DNA from 2 places in the Acidovorax radicis genome. Region 2 is predicted to be linked to the other one. Evidence: predicted binding sites of a transcription regulator. Region 2 holds the regulator's gene; the other holds the start of a gene.
The links. The regulator LexA, encoded in region 2, represses DNA repair genes until DNA is damaged. The targets are predictions, from matches to a motif close to ACTGTATNNNNATACAGT.
Positions count from the first base shown of each region.

Region 1 (7,644 bases), 910 kb from region 2:
GTGGCATTGCCCGTGCTGCCACTGGCCAGGTTCTTGAATCGCAACATGGCGTGGTCGCTGGAGAGATCGTGTCGTCACACCCACCACCGCAGCGCGAGGCGCACAAGGCGCCGGTGAAGGCGCTGGTGGCCTAAGCGGGTGGGTGTGTCGTCGATGCTGCTGCGGTGACCGGGCTTACTTCAGTTCGTCTGCAATCACGCGAATGATGCGTTCGGCGTTTGCAGAGGACTCCGGTGCGCCCGCTTCATTGAGGACCGACACCGTGGTGGTCTCGCCCTGGCCGCGCACCACGATGCGGTACTTCAACGGAGGCGTGGCCGTGTTCGAGCTGAACAGCTTGCTGAAGAAGCCTGGTTCCTTCTTGTCTGCATTGGGCGCCACGTAGCGAACAAAGTAGGTGCCTTCGTTGCGATTGCGGTCTTCTACGGTGAAGCCGGTGCGGTCGAGCGCCAGGCCCACACGGCGCCACGAGCGATCAAATCCTTCGTCCAGCTGAACCACCGGGGCGTTGTTCACAGTGGCCACGCGTGCGGCGGGCTGGCGAGGTGCTGCGGTGGAAGTCACGGCCTTGGATTGCTCTTCGCTGACGCCGAGCTTGACCATCAAGCGGCGCAAAAATTCGGTTTCGAGCTCTGGGTCGGCGGCGCGGGGCTGCCATACCGTGTTGTCTTTGGTGGAGCTGCTGTAGACCTCGATCATGCCGCGGTGGGTGATGTAGATCTCGGTTCCGCCGTTGCTGTTGCGTTCCAGCCGCGTGCGGAACTTGTCACGCTCGCCCGTCGAGTACAGGGAGTCAAACACCTTGCCGATGGTCGAGCGGACAATATCCTGGGGCAACTTGGCGCGGTTTTCGGCCCAATCGGTTTCCATGATGCCGACGTTCGACTCGGCCTGGGTGAGGATGAAGCCGTTTTCTTCCCAGAATTCGCGCACGGGATCCCACAGCTTGTTGGCCGGGCGGTTGACGACCAGCCAGCGCTGGTTGCCATCGCGTTCGATGCGAACGTCGCCCAGTGTGATGGCTGCCGCGTTGGCCGTTCCCGAGGGCTGGGCGGCTTGCCCGGCCTGCATCGCTGCTGCCGACACGGAGCCGCCTGGCACTGTGGCATAGCGTGAGTCGCGCGACAGCTGGGTCAAATCGGGGGGGATTTCCAGCGTCGAGCCTTTGGTGGCCGATTTGTAGTCGATTTTGTCACCGTCCAGAACGGAACAGGCGGACAGGGCCGTGGCGAGGGCCAGCAGGCCCAGTCGGGTAGTAGCAGCTTTCACGCGGAAATCCTCGAAGTGTCTCTGGGGGTGACGGGCGATGCCCGGATTAGATCAGGCCGCTGCTGCGCAGGGCGGATTCGACGACGGCTTCGTTGCCGCTGGCCAGCGGCGTCATGGGCAGCCGCAGGGTGCCACCACACAGGCCCATGCGGGCCACGGCCCATTTGACCGGGATGGGGTTGGCTTCCACGAACAGGTTTTTGTGCACAGGCATCAGTTGAAACTGGATCTGCATGGCGCGCTGAACGTTGCCTGCCAGTGCCGCGACACACAGTTCATGCATCAGGCGAGGGGCCACATTGGCCGTCACGCTGATGTTGCCATGACCGCCGCACAGCATCAAAGCCACAGCGGTCGGGTCATCGCCCGAATACACGCCAAAGCCCTTGGGTACTTCGCGGATGAGCCACTGGGCGCGCTCGATGTTGCCGGTGGCTTCCTTGATGCCGATGATGCCGGGCACCTGGGTCAGGCGCAGTACGGTGTCATGCTGCATATCGGCCACCGAGCGGCCGGGCACGTTGTACAGCACGATGGGCAGGTCGCCCGTGGCCTCGGCAATGGCCTTGAAGTGCTGGTACTGGCCCTCTTGGGTGGGCTTGTTGTAGTACGGCACCACTTGCAGCTGGCTGTCGGCCCCCACGCCCCGCGCGAACTTGGCCAGTTCGATGGCTTCGGCGGTGGAGTTGGCGCCGCAGCCGGCCATGATGGGCACGCGCTTGGCAGATTGCTCCACGGCCACGCGGATGATCTCGCAGTGCTCTTCGACGCTGACCGTGGGCGACTCGCCTGTGGTGCCCACCACGCCGATGCAGTCGGTGCCTTCGGCGATATGCCAATCGATCAGTTTGCGCAGGGCGGGATAGTCCACGCTGCCGTCCTCGTGCATGGGGGTGACGAGGGCGACGATGCTGCCGGTAAGGGGGACGGAAGAAGAGGTCATGTCCGCGTTGAAAAACGGTAAAAGGGCATTCTAACTAGGAGCCTGCAGAGTCAAAGGATCCATCGGGTGCAAAACGGCAGCAGTGCTTCATTCTTTACCTTCATCTCGGGCCGTTGTCAGGCCAGGGGCGGCGCCATGGGCAACAAAGCGTGCTTGCTGGCGCAGGCGGGGTCAATCCGTGGGTTTCCATGTCGGCGCTTGCTGTCGCGCAGGTGTCTGACAAGGTGCCTATGCCGCCGGGCTGAGACCATATCTTGGTGGTGTGACGGGTTCGGCAAGTTCCCGCACGGCGGCGATGCGCTGCACGAAACGTTCGGGGTCGGGCAAAAAGCCGTCTTCGTACGCCACCACACGCAACCCTGCGCAGGCGTGCAGCAGTTCGCCCGGCGCCAGCAGGAATTCGGCCCGGGCGGGGCGGCCCACGGTTTCATTGCCACGTGCAAAGGTTTCGTAGACCAGCACACCACCGGGCATCAGGCTCGCTACCAATGCGGGCCACAGCGGCCGCCACAGGTAGTTGGTGACGACCACGGCCCCAAACTGTCGCCCTGCAAAGGGCCATGGGCCGCTCTCCAGATCGGCGCGGACCATCTCACCCAGGCCCGCGCAGGCATCCAGGGCTTGCGCGGACTGGTCTACACCGACGACCGGGTGCCCGAGGCCGTGCAACCAGCGCAGGTGGCGCCCGGCGCCACAGGCCACGTCCAGCACCGTGCTGCCCGAGGGAATGAGGGGCGCCCAGCGGCGCACCCAGTCAGACGGAGTTTCGGTGCCGTGCATATACTATTAAATTAATAGCTGCTAGCGCTTTATTCATAAGCGCCAGAGGCCTAAAACACTTGAAAATTGGCGAGCCGCGCTCAAAAGCACGCCCACACCTGATCGGCCACCATCACCATGAAATCGGGCACCGTGTACATGCCAAACACCGCCAGGCACAGCAACACCGCCACCGCCCAGCCCAGCCAGTGCAGAACGCGCGAGCTGCGCTTCTGCTTCTGAGGGTGCGGGCTCTTGTTGTTCATGTGGGCTTTGGATGGTGGAGAGCGAGGCAAAGGGCTCAGGCCGGCACGGGCGCTGCGCGCTGGATGGGGTTCTCCTTGACAGGCAAATTCACCAGCCCTGCAAAGACACCCAAACCGATGGCGATGTACCAGACGATATCGTAGCTGCCGGTGGCGTCATACAGATATCCCCCCAGCCACACGCCCATGAAGCTGCCGATCTGGTGGCTGAAAAACACAAAGCCGCCCAGCATCGACAGATGCTGCACGCCAAAAATCTGGGCGATGGTGGCATTGGTGGGGGGCACGGTGGACAGCCACAGCGCGCCCATCACTGCAGAAAACACATACACCGACAACGGTGACAGTGGCACCGCCAGAAAAACGCTGATGACGACCGCGCGGGCAAAGTAGATGAACGCCAGAATGTGCCGCTTGGGCATGCGTTGGCCCAGCGTGCCCGCGATGTAGGTGCCAAACACATTGAACAGGCCGATCAAGGCCAGCGCATAGCTCGCCACCTGTGGCGACAAGCCGTGGTCCTTGAGGTAGCTGGGCATGTGCACGCCGATAAAAACCACCTGGAACCCGCACACAAAATACCCTGCCATCAGCAGGTTGAAGCTGGGGTAGCGGAAGGCCTCGCCCAGGGCCTGCGTGATGGTCTGGTCGCGTTGGGGTGGTGCCGCCCCCTTGAACCCCGGCTCGCGCAGCCCAAAAGCCAGCGGCACGATCAGCACCACCGCCATCGACAGCGCCAGCAATGCCTGTTGCCACCCCAGGCTGGCAATCAGCCATCCCTCCACGGGCACCATCAGAAACTGCCCGAACGAGCCCGCCGCGGCCGCAACCCCCATGGCCCACGACCGGCGCTCGGGTGCGATCTGGCGGCCCAGCACCCCATAGATCACGGCATACGTCGTGCCGGCCTGTGCTGCGCCGATGAGGACACCCGCCGTCAGCGCAAACAGCCCCGGGGTGGGCGACAACGCCATGCCCGCCAAGCCCAGCCCATACAGCACGGCGCCACCGATCAATACGCGAAACGCACCAAACCGGTCCGCCGCCATGCCCGCAAAAATCCCGATGACACCCCAGGACAGGTTCTGGATCGCGATGGCCAACGCAAACGACTGGCGGGTCCAGCCCATTTCCTGGGTGATGGGCAGCAGCCATAAGCCGAAGCCGTGGCGAATGCCCATGGAGAGCGTCACGATGGCGGCTCCACAGGCCAGCACCTGGAACATGGACAGTTTGGGAGGATTGGTATGCATGCGCAGGAATGTAGCGAAATTGCGTGAAACCTGCTGATACACAAGCGACCAATACAGTGGCCCCCGGCATAGGGTGATGTGCACTGGTTTTTCATCCAGCCTTCGCAGCGTCACCGCACTACAATCCGCCCCCATGGCAGCCAAACCCTCTCCTGTTTCGAATAGCGACTATTCCGAAAGCTCGATCCGCGTGCTCAAGGGCCTGGAGCCCGTCAAGCAGCGGCCGGGCATGTACACCCGCACCGACAACCCCTTGCACGTCATCCAGGAAGTGCTGGACAACGCCGCCGACGAAGCGCTGGCCGGTCACGGCAAGAAAATCAAGGTCACCTTGCATGCCGATGGATCGGTGAGCGTGGAAGACGACGGCCGTGGCATTCCTTTTGGACTGCACCCCGAAGAGAAGGCCCCGGTCATCGAGCTGGTCTTCACCCGCCTGCACGCGGGCGGCAAGTTCGACAAGGGCAAGGGCGGTGCCTATAGCTTCTCGGGCGGCCTGCACGGCGTGGGTGTGAGCGTGACGAATGCGCTGTCTACCCGGCTCGAAGCCACCAGCTACCGCGAAGGGCAGGTGGCACGCCTGGTGTTCTCGGCGGGTGATGTGGTCGAACCCCTTGTCACCCAGACCAGGGGCGAAGGCGACCGCAAGCAGGGCACCACGGTGCGCGTGTGGCCCGACGCCAAATACTTTGAATCGAGCAGCCTGCCCATGGGTGAGCTCACGCACCTGCTGCGCAGCAAGGCGGTGTTGATGCCGGGCGTGAGCGTTTCGCTCGTCAATGAAAAAACCCGTGACACCCAGACCTGGCAATACAAAGGCGGCCTGCGCGATTATCTGCAGCAGACCCTGAACGGCGAGCCAGTGATCCCGCTGTTCGAGGGCGAGGGCTTTGCCGATGGCGGGCACGAGAGTTTTGCCGAAGGCGAGGGCGCGGCCTGGTGCGTGGCGTTCACCGAAGACGGCCAGCCGGTGCGCGAGAGCTATGTCAACCTGATCCCCACCAGCGCGGGCGGCACGCACGAGAGCGGCCTGCGCGACGGCTTGTTTACCGCCGTCAAAAGCTTCATCGAGCTGCACAGCCTGTTGCCCAAGGGCGTCAAGCTGTTGCCCGAAGACGTGTTTGCCCGCGCCAGCTACGTGCTCTCGGCCAAGGTGCTGGACCCGCAGTTCCAGGGCCAGATCAAGGAGCGCCTGAATTCGCGCGACGCGGTGCGGCTGGTATCGAGCTTCGTGCGCCCGGCGCTCGAGCTGTGGCTAAACGAGCACGTGGAATACGGCAAGAAGCTCGCCGAACTGGCCATCCGCGCGGCGCAAACACGGCAGAAGGCCGGCCAGAAGGTTGAAAAGCGCAAGGGCTCTGGCGTGGCCGTGTTGCCCGGCAAGCTCACCGATTGTGAGAGCCGCGACCTCGCGCACAACGAAGTGTTTTTGGTCGAGGGCGACTCGGCCGGCGGCAGTGCCAAGATGGGCCGCGACAAGGAAAGCCAGGCCATCCTGCCGCTGCGTGGCAAGGTGCTCAACACCTGGGAGGTGGAGCGCGACCGGTTGTTTGCCAACAACGAAATCCACGACATCTCGGTGGCCATTGGCGTGGACCCGCACGGCCCCAACGACACGCCCGACCTGTCGGGCCTGCGCTACGGCAAGGTGTGCATCCTGTCAGATGCCGACGTGGACGGCTCGCACATCCAGGTGCTGCTGCTCACGCTGTTCTTCCGCCACTTTCCCAAGCTCATCGAAGCCGGCCACATCTACGTGGCGCGCCCGCCGCTGTTCCGTGTGGACGTGCCGGCGCGTGGCAAGAAGCCGGCCGCCAAGCAATACGCGCTGGACGACGGCGAGCTGCAGTCCATCCTGGACAAAGCCGAAAAAGACGGCGTGGCGCGCGATAAGTGCCAGATCAGCCGCTTCAAGGGTCTGGGCGAGATGAACGCCGAGCAGCTGTGGGACACCACGCTCAACCCCGACACCCGTCGCCTGCTGCCCGTGCGGCTGGGCAGCATGGACTTTGCCGCCACCGAAGGCCTCATCACCAAGCTCATGGGCAAGGGCGAAGCGGGGTCGCGGCGCGAGTTGATGGAGCTGCACGGTGACAGCGTCGAGATCGATGTTTAAGGCAATGCTGAACAAGTCCCTCACGCGCCGCGCATCCGTGCCTCGGGCGGTCTGCTGCGTTGCAAATCCTCGCCATAGCGATGGCTATGACTGCGGTTTGCGCCTTGCATCCCATCCCGACGCACGGCGCGCGCCATCGCAGTGATTGATTCAGTATCGCCAAAATTTAAGCAAAATTGGCCTCTAGCGCTTATCTATAAAGCGGTAGTAGCTATGAAAAAGATAGTGATTGACCCATGAGTGAGCAACCCGACCTCGCCTTTTCCGCGCCCGAGACCCCCGAAGAACCGGGCCTGGGCAGCTACGCCCAACGTGCTTACCTCGAATACGCGCTCTCTGTCGTCAAGGGCCGTGCCCTGCCCGACGTGTGCGATGGTCTCAAGCCCGTGCAGCGGCGCATTCTGTATGCGATGGATCGCATGGGCTTGTCCTATAGCGGCCCCACGCGCAGCAGCGCGCCCAAGCCCGTCAAGAGTGCGCGCGTGGTGGGCGACGTGCTGGGGCGCTTTCACCCCCACGGCGACCAGTCGGCGTATGACGCGCTGGTGCGCATGGCGCAAGACTTTGCCCAGCGCTACCCGCTGATCGACGGTCAGGGCAACTTTGGCAGCCGTGATGGCGATGGCGCTGCCGCCATGCGCTACACCGAGGCGCGGCTGTCGCGCATCACGAGCCTGCTGCTCGACGAGATCGATGAAGGCACGGTCGATTTCATGCCCAACTACGACGGCAGCACCGAAGAGCCGCGCCAGTTGCCCGCGCGCCTGCCGTTTGCACTGCTCAACGGCGCCAGTGGCATTGCCGTGGGCCTGGCCACCGAAATCCCCAGCCACAACCTGCGCGAGATTGCCGACGCCTGCATTGCGCTCATCAAGACCCCCTCGCTGGGCGCCGAAGACCTGCTGGCCCTGGTGCCCGGCCCCGACTACCCCGGCGGCGGCCAGATCATCAGCAGCGCTGCCGACATCGCCGACGCCTATCGCACGGGCCGGGGCAGCCTCAAGGTGCGCGCGCGCTGGAAGATCGAGGACCTGGCGC
Region 1 is NZ_CP075184.1:1,747,997-1,755,640, forward strand. It holds gene KI609_RS08015 (MBL fold metallo-hydrolase) at 1-47, opposite strand, end outside; gene bamC (outer membrane protein assembly factor BamC) at 175-1,269, opposite strand; gene dapA (4-hydroxy-tetrahydrodipicolinate synthase) at 1,316-2,212, opposite strand; gene KI609_RS08030 (class I SAM-dependent methyltransferase) at 2,441-2,992, opposite strand; gene KI609_RS08035 (hypothetical protein) at 3,073-3,237, opposite strand; gene KI609_RS08040 (MFS transporter) at 3,273-4,490, opposite strand; gene KI609_RS08045 (DNA topoisomerase IV subunit B) at 4,624-6,606, shown strand; gene parC (DNA topoisomerase IV subunit A) at 6,843-7,644, shown strand, end outside.
Region 1: a site for LexA is predicted at 4,573-4,590, ahead of KI609_RS08045 (DNA topoisomerase IV subunit B). Genes of this name have one in related genera too.

Region 2 (7,644 bases):
ATGGCCATCCTGACTGCCATCAAGTCCAAGAACCCCGATGCCGTGTTCTTCGGCGGCATGGACCCTCAAGCAGGCCCGATGCTGCGTCAGATGGAGCAGTTGGGCATGGGCAAGGTGAAGTACTTTGGTGGTGATGGCGTTTGCACGTCAGAAATCGCCAAACTGGCTGGTGGCGCCAAGACCCTGGAGAACGTCATCTGCGCTGAAGGTGGTTCATCGCTCGCCAAGATGCCTGGTGGTACGGCCTGGAAGGCCAAGTACGATGCCAAGTACCCCAATCAGTTCCAGGTTTACAGCCCATACACCTACGACGCCACGTACCTGCTGGTAGACGCCATGAAGCGCGCCAACTCCGTGGATCCCAAGGTTTACGTGAACGAACTGGCCAAGGCGAACTTCAAGGGCGTGACCTCCACGATCGCTTTTGAACCCAACGGCGAAATGAAGAACCCAGCCATCACGCTGTACAACTACAAAGACGGCAAGAAGACCCCTCTGTAATTGAGCGGCACCTTCCCGCAAGGCACCCTGGTGCGTTGCGGATGTCAAAAAGGCTTCCGGTTGGAAGCCTTTTTTCATGGGCGTCAATGAAACACGGCGCGCTGAGCTCAACGAGCGCCAGGAACTGAATGGTTCGTTGTCGTTGACTAGCTAGCGGCGCACTTGAAGCGCCCCAGGGTTGACGATGTTCGTGGGAGTGCCCTTGATGAAGTTCACCACGTTTTCAAACGCCGCACCAAAATAAAGCTCGTAGCTGTCTTGCTCAACGTAGCCGATGTGGGGCGTGCAAATACAGTTTTCGAGCCTGAGCAATGCGTGGCCTTGCAAAATGGGTTCGCTCTCGAACACGTCCACGGCAGCCAAGCCCGGACGGCCCCGGTTCAAGGCCGCAATGAGGGCATCCGGTTCGATGATTTCGGCGCGCGATGTATTGACGAACAGTGAGGTGGGCTTCATGCACGAAAGGTCTTCAAGCGAGATCACCCCCCGCGTTTCATCATTGAGCCGAAGATGAAGCGAAATGACATCGCATTGCGAGAAGAATTCTTCGCGCGTAGTGGCCACCTGATAGCCATCGGTGAGCGCCTGCACGCGTGAGGCCTCTCGCCCCCATATCCGCACGTTCATGCCAAACGCACGCGCATAACCTGCCACGAGTTGGCCGGTGCGGCCATAGCCCCAGATACCCATGGTTTTGCCCCGCAACACAGTGCCAAGGCCGAAGTTGGTAGGCATGGATGCGGTTTTGAGCCCCGACTGTTGCCACGCACCATGTTTGAGGTTGGAGATGTATTGCGGCAGCCTGCGCGCAGCGGCCATGACCAGGGCCCATGTCAATTCCGCCGGTGCGACGGGGGAGCCCACGCCCTCGGCAACCGCAATGCCACGCTCGGTGCAGGCAGTCACGTCCACGTGGCTGCCGACCTTGCCCGTCTGCGCAATGAGCTTGAGCCTGGGGAGCTTTTCAACCAGTTGCCGGGTGATTTGCGTGCGTTCCCTGATGAGCACGATCACGTCTGCATCTTTGAGCCGAATAGAGAGCTGACCCAGGCCCTTGACAGTATTGGTGTACACCTTGGCGGTGTAAGGGTCGAGACGAGAGGCGCAATGCAGTTTGCGCACTGCGTCCTGATAATCGTCGAGGATCACAATATTCATTCTGATATTGTGCCTTGGTAGAACATGCATCCACCCATGGGTGACGCGCGTGGCGTATCAAAACGACCTGCTTTTGGTGACCGAGTGTTTGCATGGGCGGGCGAAACCGCCGATGCGAGCCTCGTGAGGCGCCATTGAGCGCTACATTGAGCCGACGCACCTGTGCACAAATACGGTGCCGACCGGGTCGCAAGCCGGCGTTGGGTCGTTCCTTGGTGTGTTTTTCACAGTGCTTGGCGCCATTGCCCAGACTTCAATCGGGCACGGTCATGCCTGCAACGCCTCCGAAGCTGCCAGGCGGTCCAGTTCGGCACAGACATCGGCCATTCGTCCCGCGATGACCAACCGCCCGCTGCGCACATCCGAAACGCGTTTAACAGCCCTTGCAGGCGCATTGGCGGAAGCCTCTGCGGCTAGCGATGCAAGAAAGGTATTGCGACGGCTGCTTGCAGCTAATTTTGGCAAAAAAGACCGCCGCGCTATGGGTGAGGGTTGGGTGGGCAGGTCCGGCTGGCGGGACGGGGGACGGACAGTGAACGGCCAGTTGCCGCGCAAGGGTCGTGGGGCGGGCAGCTCGGCGGGGCTGTGGTTGGCAGACAAGGTGCCGCTTGCGCTGATGCTGCCATCTGCCGTGGCTGAGTTGCTGTGCACACGGTGGTGTTGATCGGTTGTATCAGGCCCGCAATGTGTGCCTTCAGATACTGGTATTCGTGGGAAATGCGCGAGCAGCCGCTTGATACGTCGCCACGGGCCTCGAAGGGCAAAAAATGCAGAAAGAGTGGTCAAGGCAAATCCCATGTGAAAACTCCGAAGGTCGGGGGTCGAACATAGGCAGGATTGCGTGTGATTCCCCGTCGATGCCTCGCGTGTGAAGCAGGCGCCGACACGGTCGAGCCCAACGCCAACACAGCTTGTGTGGCGCTGTTTTGTTTCACAGAGAGGCAAGATTGACGGATAAAGAGGCCGTCACCGCAGGGCTGGTGCACCATGGCTGGTACACCAAACGCCCGCCACCCGCGGTGTGGCCCAAAAGGCTCCAGGCGCTTACATCAGCATGGTGTTGCGGATAAGTCCCACAGCGAGGCCTTCGATTTCAAAGGGCTCACCCGGTTCAACCACAATCACTGGGTAATCGGGGTTTTCAGGCAGCAACTCGATGGCGGTGGCGGTACGGCGCAGGCGCTTTACCGTCACCTCGTCGCCGAGGCGGGCCACGATGATCTGGCCATTGCGAGCTTCTCGCGTGGATTGCACGGCGAGCAGGTCTCCGTCCATGATGCCAACGTCGCGCATGGACATGCCGCGCACTTTGAGCAGGTAATCGGGCTTGTGCTGAAAGAGACTGTTCTCAACGCTGTAGGTTTTGTCCACGTGTTCCTGCGCGAGAATGGGCGATCCCGCTGCCACACGGCCTATCAGGGGCAACACCAGTTGCGACAGGCCTGGAATCGGCAGACTGAACTGGTTGCCACGCGCGGCATTGATTGAGCGCACAGTGTCACTGCGCAGACGAATCCCACGGGAGGTTCCGCTGACCAGCTCAATCACGCCCTTGCGTGCCAGGGCTTGCAGATGCTCTTCTGCGGCATTGGCCGACTTGAAGCCCAGTTCGTTCGCGATTTCTGCGCGGGTGGGCGGAGCACCGGTGCGTGCAATGGCGGTCTGGATTAGGTCCAGGATCTGCTGCTGGCGAGCGGTGAGTTTGGGGTTGTCGAGCATGGTGCTTTCCGGTGGAGGCGGGTACAGTGACGAACAACTGTTTTTTAATCCAGTAGCTGTATTTTTCACCAGTTTTTCGGAGTGTGCAAGTGAGCGGGCAAAAAATTGTGGTTTTGGGGACAGGCGGCACGATTGCAGGAACCTCTGCAACCGCTGGCGACAACATCGGCTACATCGCTGCGCAGGTAGGCGTGGAGCAACTACTGGGCGCGGTACCCGGCTTTCAGGCGTTTGTCCACGGTACGCTCGTGACCGAGCAAGTGGCGCAAATCGACAGCAAAGACATGGACGTGGATGTGTGGAGGGCGCTTGCCCTGCGTTGCATCCACCATTTGGCAGACCCTGAGGTGCGTGGCCTTGTCATTACCCATGGCACCGATACCTTGGAAGAAACCGCATGGTTTCTGCAACAGGTAGTGGACACCTGCAAACCGGTGGTGCTGACCTGTGCGATGCGCCCCGCAACGGCATTGGCGCCCGACGGCCCACAAAATCTGCTGGATGCCCTGGCCGTGGCTCAAATGCCTGGCGCCACGGGTGTGCTTGTGGTTGCAGCGGGTGAGATCCATGACGCCCTGCACGTTCAGAAAGTGCACCCCTACCGCGTGCAGGCGTTCAGTTCGGGCGATGCTGGCCCTGTGGGCTGGGTGGAGGAGGGCCAGGTGCGATTAGTACAAAACTGGCCTACAGCGCTTGCACAGAAAGCGCTAAATGCTATTGAAAATATAGCTAAGGCACCCAATTGGCCTCTTGTTGAAATCGTCATGAGCCACGCAGGTGCCTCGGGTACGCTGGTGGATGCGCTGGTCCGCGAGGGGGTCCGGGGCATTGTGGTGGCCTGCACGGGCAATGGGACCATTCACCAGGTGCTCGAAGCGGCATTGCTGCGGGCACAGGCTGCCGGGGTGCGCGTCGTGCGCTCCACACGCTGCCCCGAAGGACAGGTGATTCCCAAGCCTGGCGATCAATTGCCGGACGCCCGTGGTTTATCGCCTGTGAAGGCGCGTATTTCCCTGGTATTGGATCTGCTCTGAGGCAAAAAGCACCACAGGTGCCACCAAGCCAAAAAAAAAGCGACACCCCATAGGGGTGTCGCTTTGGTATTTGCGTAATGGTGCCGATCCAGGGCCGACCGTCAGTGCATCAGCTGGCCAGCGCCTGCAACGCGCGCGCGGTGATTTCATCCACACTGCCTGTGCCACTGATGGCGCGGTACTTGGGGGCCATCGTCGGTTCGCTTTGGGCCCAGCTGCTGTAGTAATCCACCAAAGGACGCGTTTGGTCGCTATAAACCTGCAGACGTTTCTTGACGGTTTCTTCCTTGTCGTCGTCGCGCTGGATCAGCTCTTCACCCGTCACATCGTCTTTGCCGGCGACCTTGGGCGGGTTGAACTTGACGTGATAGGTGCGGCCGCTGGCGGCGTGCGAGCGGCGGCCGCTCATGCGCTCGATGATGGCGTCAAACGGTACGTCGATTTCAAGCACATAGTCCAGCTTGACGCCCGCTGCCTTCATGGCGTCGGCCTGAGGAATGGTGCGGGGAAAACCGTCGAACAAAAAACCATTGGCGCAGTCGGGCTCGGTAATACGCTCCTTGACCAGTCCAATGATGATGTCGTCACTGACCAGGGCCCCTGAATCCATCACGGCTTTGGCCTGCAGGCCCAGGGGCGTGCCAGCCTTGACGGCAGCGCGCAACATGTCGCCAGTGGAGATTTGCGGGATACCGTATTTCTGGCAGATGAACGTGGCTTGCGTGCCCTTTCCGGCGCCTGGCGCGCCCAGCAGGATCAGTCTCATGGAACTCCTCGAAGGTTAGAAATCTTTTGGCGCCGCTGGCATGGGCTTGCAAGGGGCGTCAAAAGCCCTCGTGCGCACCCGGGGTGTAGCGCTCTCTTTGCGAACAAGGATAGCATGTGACAACCTTGTGCTGACTTACACGGCATCCGCATTTCGGCGCATGAAAACGCCTCGGTTTCTACCGCAGGGGTTCAATGCCTTTTGCCGGGCAGCCTGTCACCAGAATGCCCGGCAAAAGGCATTGGTCGCCTGCGCGCGTAGCAATCCGTCTATCTCGCTACCCTCATGACTGGATCAACGAATGAATCGATCAGCTTGATTCGCCAAAAAGCGCACGCACCCGTTCCAGATCTTGCGGGGTATCCACGCCCGGGCCGGGTGCAGCCGCTGCCAGGTGCACGGCAATGCGGTGCCCGTGCCACAGGGCTCGCAGTTGTTCAAGCGCCTCGACCGCTTCGGTGGGCGCTGGCGCCAGGGCGGGGAACGCGCGCAAAAAACCGGCGCGGTAGCTATAGATGCCCACATGGCGAAGGGGCGCGAATCCGGCCAGCGCCCCCATCAGGGGCGACGCCGCTTGTGCGGCGCCTTGCCACCAGGCGGTGCCGGCATGGTCGCGAGCGAAGGGAATCGGCGCCCGACTGAAATAGTGCGCCAGGCCGCGCGCGTCCAGCACCACCTTCACCACGTTGGGGTTGGTGTAGTCGGCCAGCGAATCAATCGCGTGGGCCGCCGTGCCCATGCTCGCGTCAGGCCGGGCGGGCAGCAAGGCGGCCACGGCGTCGATGAGGACCGGGTCCATCAGGGGTTCGTCTCCCTGAACATTGACAACAATGTCGTCGCCATCGAGCCCCAGCGCAACACACGCTTCGGCCAAACGATCGCTGCCGCTGGCATGGTCGGTGCGCGTCAGAATGGCCTGCACGCCGTGGGCTTCGCAGGCCCTGAGGATGCGCGCATCGTCAGCCGCGACCACCACACGCGTCGCATGGCTTTGCATGGCACGCTGGGCCACCCGCACCACCATGGGGCGGCCGGCGATGTCGGCCAAAGGTTTGTCTGGCAACCGGCTTGACGCCATGCGCGCCGGAATCAGCACCGTGAACGGGCTGGCAGCCGCCGTGGCGCCCGTGGCGCTCATTGCGCCAGTTCCTCATCGGTCAGCACGCGTGCTTCCGTTTCAAGCAGCACCGGAATGCCATCGCGCACCGGATAGGCCAGCCGCGCACTGCGCGAGACAAGCTCTTGCGCTTCACGGTGGTAGGTCAAAGGGCCTTTGGTCACGGGGCAGACCAGCAGTTCAAGCAGTTTGGGGTCCATGGGACAGTGGCTTTCCGCAGGGGATCAATCAAGCTGGGGATGATAGCGGCGACATCGGCGGAACATGCCCACGCAAACGCGCATCCAGCGCCTCAAAAAAGCCTGGATCGATGTCCAGCACCAGGGGAACAGCCAAAGCATCCGGTGATACGGTCCACAGCTTGACCGCATCTTTTTCGGTGCAAATGACCTGATTGCGCTTGTTGGAATTACCTTTCCAGCTATCAAAATCATAGTGATCAGGCAACGCATCGGTGCGCGCCAGTGTGAGCCCACGGGCACGCAGCATGGCAAAAAAATCGCCAGGCCGCGCGACGGCTGCGACGGCGTGCAGGGCTTGACCCTGCAAACTGGCCAATGGGACCTGTGTTCCGTCGGACCTGAGTGCATAGGCGGCCAGGTTGCGCCGCAGGGCAAAGGCCGGCGGCGGTGGGGACGCCAATGGCGGCACGCTGCCCGCATACAGCAGTAAATCCATCGGGCGGGGCCACGCCTCGCGCAGCGGGCCCGCAGGCAGCAAAAAGCCATTGCCTACGCCCTGGTCATTGAAGACGCAGACCTCGATGTCCCGCTGCAGCGCGAGATGCTGCAGGCCGTCATCACACACGATCACGTCGGTGTGGGGGTGGGCCGCAAGCAGCGCACGGGCGGCCGTGATGCGGCGCGGCGCCACGAAGAGGGGTACGGCAGGGCCGGCAGCCAGGCTGCGTGCGATCAACGCGGGCTCATCCCCCACATCGGAGGGCAGGCTGTCAGGCGTCACCGCCCGGCAATCGCGGCTGCGGCGGCCATATCCGCGCGAGATCACGCCCGGATGCAGGCCCTGCGCCTGCAGGTGCTTGACCAGCGCGATGACCACGGGGGTTTTGCCGGCGCCACCGGCGATGACGTTGCCCACCACCACCACGGGGCGGCCGGGGTGCTCAGATGTGAAAACCCCGGTGCGATAGAGCAGGCGGCGCAGGGCTATCAACGCGCGATACAGCTGCGACACGGGCCACAAGCCCCATGCGGCCACGCTGCGCGACTGCCAGATTTTTTGCAGTCCGCGTTCTTCTGACGCACCGTGGTGCAGAACGGGTGACGTGCGGGGGGGCGTCGAGGAGGGCGGCTGCGGCCCAGCGGCAGCCATGTGCCTCAGTGGTTGCC
Region 2 is NZ_CP075184.1:2,662,216-2,669,859, reverse strand. It holds gene KI609_RS12170 (branched-chain amino acid ABC transporter substrate-binding protein) at 1-501, shown strand, start outside; gene KI609_RS12165 (D-2-hydroxyacid dehydrogenase family protein) at 652-1,659, opposite strand; gene lexA (transcriptional repressor LexA) at 2,704-3,378, opposite strand; gene KI609_RS12155 (asparaginase) at 3,462-4,412, shown strand; gene adk (adenylate kinase) at 4,522-5,178, opposite strand; gene kdsB (3-deoxy-manno-octulosonate cytidylyltransferase) at 5,489-6,316, opposite strand; gene KI609_RS12140 (Trm112 family protein) at 6,313-6,495, opposite strand; gene lpxK (tetraacyldisaccharide 4'-kinase) at 6,524-7,627, opposite strand; gene KI609_RS12130 (ExbD/TolR family protein) at 7,633-7,644, opposite strand, start outside.